Regions from separate parts of the Virgibacillus sp. GM2-2 genome, predicted to be linked through region 1. Evidence: riboswitches for the same ligand, from Rfam matches in the RefSeq annotation. Region 1 holds a riboswitch; the other holds the start of a gene.
The links. Region 1 has a riboswitch for lysine ahead of lysA (diaminopimelate decarboxylase). Riboswitches for the same ligand answer to the same signal wherever they lie in the genome.
Positions count from the first base shown of each region.

Region 1 (4,224 bases):
CAAAATTTGGTTTAAAACCGTTTTCCGCGTGAACGGGCATAGAATAATAATTTCCATCCGCTAGAAGTGTGGTTAGTCGATAAACGGGATACCCTGGATCTGGTCCTAACACATAATCCCCCTTATCGATAACAGATGGAAGTAAATGACCGATCCCTTCTTTTGAACCTATCAAGGCTAGAACTTCAGTCTCTGGGTCGAGTTTCACATCATATGTTTTTTTATAATAGGTAGCTACTGCTTCCCTAAACTCAGAGCATCCGTTAAAGTTAGGGTATTTTAAATTGGCAGGATTTTGTACTTCCTCAACGAGTTTGTCAACAATATGCTTAGGTGTTGGTAGATCAGGATCACCGACACCTAAATCAATCACGTCTACACCTGCCTGCAAAGCCTTTTGTTTCATTTTCTGTACTTCGGCAAATTTATATGGAGGTATGTTTGAAAGTCTATTTGACTTGTATTTCACTTGAAAATCTCCCTGTTTTTATTTTTCTTAGTCTATTCTATAAAACGTAAATGTTGAAGGTTACTTTAATCGCTGGTCAAGCTGAATCAAATCTTCATAAGTCTCCCTTTTTACTACGAGTTGAGCTTCGCCATTTTCTACAAAAACGACAGCGGGTCTTGGGATTCGGTTATAATTGTTAGCCATTGAATATCCATAAGCTCCTGTACTAAACACGGCTAGAATATCTCCTTCATTCGCCTCAGGTAGTGGCAAGTCCCATATAAGCATGTCGCCACTTTCACAGCATTTTCCCGCAATGGAATAAAGTTCATCGCGAGCTTCGTTTGCTCTATTCGCTAATATACCTTCATATTTCGCATCATATAGAGCAGGTCTAAGGTTGTCTGTCATACCACCGTCAACCGCTAAGTAATTTCTAACCTCAGGAATTTCCTTCTGTGATCCGACTGAATATAGCGTCGTTCCAGCATTTCCAACTAATGAACGTCCCGGTTCAATCCACACTTCAGGTACAGGCATGGAAATTCGATTCGCTTCCTGTTTAATAGCCTCACACATAGTTGAAATATATTCGCTAGGTGTTTTCGGATCATCGCCTTCCGTGTAATGTATACCGAAGCCACCACCTAAGTTGAGAACACGTGGGAAATAGTTCAATGTCTTCTGTGTGGTTGTACAAAATGCAAAGATTTTTTCAGCAGCAGCTACAAAGGCATTTGCTTCAAAAATTTGCGATCCGATATGACAATGGAAGCCAAGAACCTCAAAACAATCTTCATTGAGGACAGTATCAATTGCTTTTAAAGCAGTTTCATTAGCAATATCAAACCCAAACTTCGAGTCCTCGCCGCCGGTAGCTATATATTTGTGCGTATGTGCTTCTACTCCAGGCGTCAAACGTAGTAAAATAGATATTTTTTTATCAAACTTTTCGGTTGCCTCTTTCAGTAATTCAATCTCAAGGAAATTATCGACAACGAAGCAACCAACACCTTCTTTTACTGCCATTTCAATTTCTGCCCGACTTTTATTATTACCATGGAAATGGATATTTTCTGCTGGAATATCAGCTGCAAGTGCTGTGTACAACTCACCACCGGAAACAACATCGATCGTTAAGCCTTCCTCAAGCATAAGCTGATAAATGCCGATACAGGAAAATGCCTTACTTGCATAGGCAACCGTTCCGTCGATACCTGATTCTACAAAAGCCGAATTAAAATCTCGTGCCATTTTCCGTATAAGGGCTACATCGTAAACGTACAGGGCTGTCCCGTAATTTTCAGCGAGTGTTACCGTGTCTATTCCACCAATCTCCAGATGTCCTTGATCATTGATACGACTTGTTCCATGTAGTTGCATGTTATCTATCCTTTCTATGGTAAGCGGAAGATTTTTGGGTACAAAAAAACAATGACAGAAAATAACCTATCATTGTTTGACAATACGTTATCCTCCATTTCGATCAGTAGTTCCCCATGCATTATAGTATGCATGACAGTCTGTTCCTTCTTCAGGTAACAGCCCAGCAGTAATAAGATGGACGCTTATTACACTTCGGCAAGTAATCCTTTCGTCCATAATCATCGTTGTCATCCTCTTATGGATTACTCCTATTACCTGCTCCTCTACCTCACCGATCTGATAAGGTCTCGATATGAAATTAAATTTATCATACTAAGTTGCATTTTATTCGTCAAGGGTTAATATTCGAAAATTTCGGGGTTTACAACTCTTAAAAACTCTCGTATAATCAAATACAACTTTTATAAAATTGAATAGTTATGGATGAGGTGCAAAAATCATCAGTAGCTTATTACGTATTGCCACTGCAAGGGTGTAGTAAGTGAAAGGGAAATTTGCCGAAACGAAGTCTAGTTGCAGACAGGACTACGTTGGATTGTATATGAATAATATGCAGTCTGTCATTATTCGTTGTAATAATGGAGTGCTTCCACTTGTATATAAGACAAACCATAAACAAGTCGGCATATCCCGGCTTGTTTTTTTGTTTAATTGTCTAGAGTGTTGCATTTGTATGAGAATTAAATACTGACAGGTGCTGAGAGCAGTGGAAATACACGAAGACTCCTGCGGGAGGAGAGGCATCGGTGAGACCCCGCAGTGCGATAGCACGAGGAGGCTCATCAGCCACCCGCGGAAAGCGGAGTGTATTTCCACTGCGGTTTCATAGCTTCATTTTATGAAATTAAATTTTCCTTTACAAAGTGGTCTGCACTATTCAATTTTTTCACCAGAAAGAAGGCAGCTTATGAAACGAAGTATACTTAAATTTGGCGGAACAAGTGTCAGTAGTTTAGATAAAATAAAAGACATCGCTAATTACCTGAAAGAACGAGTTGGAAATGGCGAACAGCTAGTTGTCGTTGTAAGCGCGATGGGCAAAACAACAGACGAGTTAATGAAATCTGTTCATTCCATTACACATTCTCCAAATGAACAAGACTTGGCCGTTCTTTTAACCACAGGAGAACAACAAACAATTTCCTACTTGTCGATTATCTTAAATGACTTAGGCGTTAAATCTAAGCCGCTTACGGGATACCAAGCAGGAATCGAAACAATTGGTCATCATTTAAAAAGTAAAATTTCCAAGATTAATACAACATTGTTTGAGCAGCTTTTTGATACATACAATGTATTAATAGTGGCTGGTTTTCAAGGCTTCAATACAGATAATGAAATTACAACGCTTGGTCGTGGTGGGTCTGATACGACAGCAGTAGCGCTTGCAGCAGCACACAAATGCCCGTGCGAAATTTATACCGATGTAGCGGGAGTTTACAGTACTGATCCTAGGGTATATCCGCAAGCAAAACGTCTTGAAGCCGTTTCGTACGAAGAAATGATGGAAATGAGTGCACTTGGTGCAGGGGTACTTGCTTCAAGAAGTGTTGAAATTGCGAAAAACTATGATATCCCAATTTATTTAGGAAAATCACTGTCCGATGAGAAAGGAACATGGGTAATGTCGAAGGTTGAAATGCTAGAGAAAAAAGCAGTTACAGGGGTCGCGTTAGATAAAGATATGATTCACGTCACATTGAACTATCCACAATACGATACGAAATTATTGGATGAAGCATTCTTAAATTTGGAGCAAGAAGAAATCAATGTGGATATGATTTCACAAATAACGAACAACGAAGGAATCCAGCTTTCGTTTACAATGAAGGATACCGAAGAGCAACAGATACAACGTATTTTTTCTAGACTTAAACAAAGTTATCCTGAGCTGTATTATAAAATCGAAAATCGTTTCGTAAAGGTCTCCGTAATTGGATCTGGAATGCGTGATATGACAGGGGTTGCTTCTAAAGTGTTTCGAACATTGATCGAAGCGGATATCTCCTTCTATCAGGTCACAACATCGGAAATCAGCATATCTTATGTAGTAGATGCGAAAAACGGGGAAAAAGCGGCACATGTTTTATGCGCGTGCTTTGAACTCTAATATTGGAGGTTTTAACATGGTTAAAATTGCTGTAGTAGGGGCTACAGGGCTAGTCGGTCGTAAAATGGTTGAGTTACTAGAGAAAAAAGAAATTCCATTTGATGAGTTGGTTCTTTTTTCATCCAAACGATCTGCTGGCACGGAAGTTTCTTTTAAAAATAAAACATATGTGGTTAAAGAGTTAATAGAAGAGGAGACAAAAGGAAACTTTGATTATGTTCTAATGTCTGCTGGAGGAGGTACCAGTAAAACGTTCTCTCCATTGTTTGAACAAAAT
Region 1 is NZ_JBUZWC010000015.1:64,562-68,785, reverse strand. Features, by position in the region: gene ACY9Z2_RS15375 (LL-diaminopimelate aminotransferase) at 1-469, opposite strand, end outside; gene lysA (diaminopimelate decarboxylase) at 530-1,834, opposite strand; lysine riboswitch at 1,934-2,111, opposite strand; lysine riboswitch at 2,253-2,434, shown strand; gene ACY9Z2_RS15365 (aspartate kinase) at 2,745-3,947, shown strand; gene ACY9Z2_RS15360 (aspartate-semialdehyde dehydrogenase) at 3,964-4,224, shown strand, end outside.

Region 2 (4,224 bases), on a different contig from region 1:
CTACTATATGTTAACCTTTTCTATAATAGTAAATGCTTTGTTTCTACTCAATTCATTAACAAGGATATGCCTACACAATCTTATGCCCAACGTACTTAGGAAACATTTATCACTAGTTCAATACCATACCCTTTTAAAGTCTAAAAAACAGACTGCCGTGAATGAACGACAGTCTGGATTAGATTATACATTATTTACTTTGGTTTTGTTGATAAAATGAATAAACATGCTGGTTAAAACTACTAAGGCAAGAGTCAATAGCAAGGAAAGTAGAACATTCCCTGAATATCCCATCACTAAATAACTAATACCCCCAGCTACTGCAACTAGACTTGCATAAGGTAACTGCGTTAACACGTGATCGATATGATTTGCTCCAGCACCTGTTGACGAAAGTATTGTTGTATCTGATATCGGTGAACAGTGATCCCCGAATACTGATCCTGCTAATACTGCAGAAAGCGAAGGTAATAACAGGGATACATCGGTAATAACGGTAATTTCAGCTGCGATAGGCAACATAATACCAAACGTTCCCCAAGAAGTTCCTGTTGCTAATGCCATTAACCCTGCAATAATAAAGAATAAAAATGGTAGTAATGCAGCATCAATGGAAGCTTTCTCTACAAGATGAGCAAGATAATTACCTGTTCCTAATGTATCAATTACGGAACCAATCATCCATGCTAGAATCAGAATGTAAATAGCAGGTAACATTGTTTTAATGCCTTCTCCAACAATCTTCAAACTACTAACACGTGGTTCGGATTGTAATAGGTGAAAGATAAATGCCACCACAACTGCTAAGGCACCACCAATTATTAATGATAAGTTAACATCTGTATTGGCAAAAATGGAAAGGAGCGAGTCATCATCGCTATATTGTACACCTGTAACAATCATTGCTCCGACAGTACCTACAATTAATAAAACAATTGGTATGATCAAATGATATATTTTTCCATCACGATGTGGATCAAATACTTCTTCTAAATCACCTGGTATGTTTGAATCATTAGGATCAATGACTTCACCAGTTTCAATCGCACGTTTTTCATGTTTGCGCATCGGTCCAAGATCCAATTTGAGGTATGCTGTTAAAAACACTAGCAAAATTGCACCGATTGCATAAAAATTGAGTGGAATCATTTGAACAAATGCTTCAAGCGGTTGAATATTAGTAATGCCATTCGCAACTAATAAACTTCCTATCACCCCAATAATATACGCACCCCAACTCGAAATTGGTGAAAGTACAGTTACTGGAGCAGATGTTGAGTCAATAAAATATGCTAGTTTCGCACGTGAAACATTGTGTCGATCAGTCAAAGGTCTAGCTACTTGGCCAACAGCTAATGCATTAAAGTAGTCATCAATAAAAATAATGATTCCTAAGATTGCTGTCATAGCTTGAGCACCAGCGCGCGTTTTCACACGCTTCATCATGTAATCGCCAAATGCACGACTCCCACCTGATGCTGAAAGAAAAGCTGTCATGATACCTAAAAGGAATAAAAATCCTAATAATAACAAATTACCAATATTAAGCCCTTCAGTTGTATAAAAAATTTGATAAAAAACAGTCCATATTTCGTTTAACGTATTTAAGATATTAAAATCATGAATAAATAAAGCCCCAACAATAATCCCGATTCCTAATGATAGTAAAACACGTTTTGTAAGTAGTACCAATATAAGCATGAGTAGAGCTGGTACTAATGAGTAAATCGTTCCTTCCATTTTTCTTTTACCTCCATAAATTTTTTGATGAAGGTGCACAGAGATACGCAATATAAAAACACACAAAAAAGCAATGATAGAAAATAACCTACCATTGCTTTTACAATATACGTTATCCTCCATTTCGATCAGTAGTTCTCCATGCACAATCCTTACATGACAGTATAGCTCTTATTCAAAGCCATCCCAGCGGTAGAAAGATTGACCCTTTCTTCGCTTCGGCAAACAGCCCTTTCATCAATAATCATAGGTGTCATTCTCCTATTGACTACTCTTTCTGTTTGCTCCTCTACCTCACCGATCTGATAAGGTTAGTCTATGAAATTATTTTTTTATTATACTAAGTTATTCACTTTTTTTCAAGTCATCTTTAGGGATGGCAATTGGTGGAAGTTCAGTTCCACTGCCTCCATAGTAGTCTGGTACCTCTGAGTTAATCGTTCTTGAATCAATGTAAATATTAGTAGTTACTTTCTTAGTTTTAGTTGTGAACGGAACAACAATTTGTACATCGACTTGCACTTTAACATATAAAGAGTAGACAGCTGTATTGATGCCAAGTTCTTCTTTTTCAAAAAACAAATCAGATTGAATCGCACCCACAATTTCAAAGTTTACCGGTATTTTAGGACCTAAGTTTGCAAGGATTGGACTATCGAAAGCTTGCCCGATAGGTATTTCTACAACGGTTGGATCTTTTTCTGCTAAATCATTTGCCGAATCGTCATAATCTAATGACGGCATATCAGGATCATCCGTATCTACTGTTTCCCCTTTATTCATATTATATAAAAAGTATTCTGCACGTTCCGTAGCTTTCCTCAATATCTTGTTCTGTGCTTCAGCACTCCAACCAAGCATGGTAATATATCCTTGATCATCTTTGGATACTTCCACAAGGTCATCAAATGTTACACCTTCGCTAGACTTAACCGCAGCATTAATTGTTCTTGTCGCAAACTCGATTGTCTTGTTTTGCGCTATTTCCATTAATGGCGGCCGTATTTCCTTTCCTATAAACCAAACACTAAACCACGTTACCGATATAAAAATGATACACGTTATAACGAATATGTATTTAACTGGAGGTGGCTTTCGGTTATTTTTAAACTGAAATTTTCTCGGTTGCATCAACATGAAAAAACCCCCTTAAAACAAGATATGCTTGTATTAAGAGAGTTAGAATTTCAAATTATCTTTAGTTATGAAGACAAGCGGAAATCGTGAGAGATAAGCATTTCGATAAATCAACTTCGTATGGAGTTACATCCTGTTCGCTTTCATCCTTCGTAATTCGAACAATTGGACGATCACACAAATGCAAATGTTGCTTTAAGATGACACCGATTCGATTATCACTCAATTTAACCGTCAATCCATTTGGATATACAGCTACACTTCGTTTAAAGGCCTCAACTATCCCTTTATCAAATTTGTTAATTGCTCCAGCATATAAGATTTCAAGTCCTTCATGTGGTAACATTGCATCACGATAACTCCTGTTACTTGTAACCGCATCGAATACATCAGCTACAGCAAGAATTTTCGCGTGTGGATGGATTTCACCACCATCAATCCCTCTCGGGTATCCTGATCCATCCAACCGTTCATGATGCTGGAATGCGCAGTGTGCTACTACAAGTGGAATGCTTTCTTGTTTACGCAAGAAATCATACCCATATTGTGTATGGCACTTAATTGCCTCAAATTCTATTGGTGTTAGACTGGAGGGCTTTTTCAAAACATCAGGGTCAATAAATATTTTCCCTATATCATGCAGCATTGCTCCGACGCCAAGTTCAATAAGTTTATCCTTTGTCAGCTTAAGTTCTGTCCCGATAGCTAGTGAATATATTGTAACGTTTAGCGAATGTTGGAATATGTAATCATCCGTGACAAACACATCAGCAAGTAATGATAATGCATCTCTCCGATTCATGATTTCATCGATAAGATGTTCCACAACGTTCGCCATCTGACTACCTTTTTTCTCTAGTATGTAGGAGCGGTCAGTAAAACCTTTTTGCTTAATATCAGAAAATGTATCTTTTATTGTAGTCGTTGCTTCAAGTCTCGACTTTTCAGATATAACAGATTCAATTTGAATATCATTGGTCAACTCGTCTTCAATATAAATATATGTAATGCCCTGCTCTACCAAACGCGAAATCATTTGCTTGGTTAAGCTCAATCCTTTTTGAATTAATACCGTACCACTTTCGTTATACACCGCTTGACCAACTGTAGTACCCGGTTTAATTCGTTTTGTATTGGCTAATCTCATAGCGTTCTCCTAACTCTGTGTCGCAGCAAATTGAATTCATAATGGCTAACTTCATAAAAATTCTAACAAATTCCAACCTAAAATACTATATAAATTTATAAAAAAATACAAATATCGACAAAACTGGGGCGAAATAAAGGATATGCCTCCCACAATGGAAGACATATCCTTTATGAAATAAGCGATAATGCATCTTTACC
Region 2 is NZ_JBUZWC010000004.1:36,800-41,023, forward strand. Features, by position in the region: gene ACY9Z2_RS06605 (Na+/H+ antiporter NhaC family protein) at 184-1,740, opposite strand; lysine riboswitch at 1,865-2,040, opposite strand; gene yunB (sporulation protein YunB) at 2,086-2,877, opposite strand; gene ACY9Z2_RS06615 (HD-GYP domain-containing protein) at 2,939-4,024, opposite strand; gene ACY9Z2_RS06620 (YunC family protein) at 4,195-4,224, opposite strand, start outside.
Region 2: it holds a riboswitch for lysine, as region 1 does, so the genes downstream of both, ACY9Z2_RS06605 (Na+/H+ antiporter NhaC family protein) here and lysA (diaminopimelate decarboxylase) in region 1, are expected to answer to the same signal.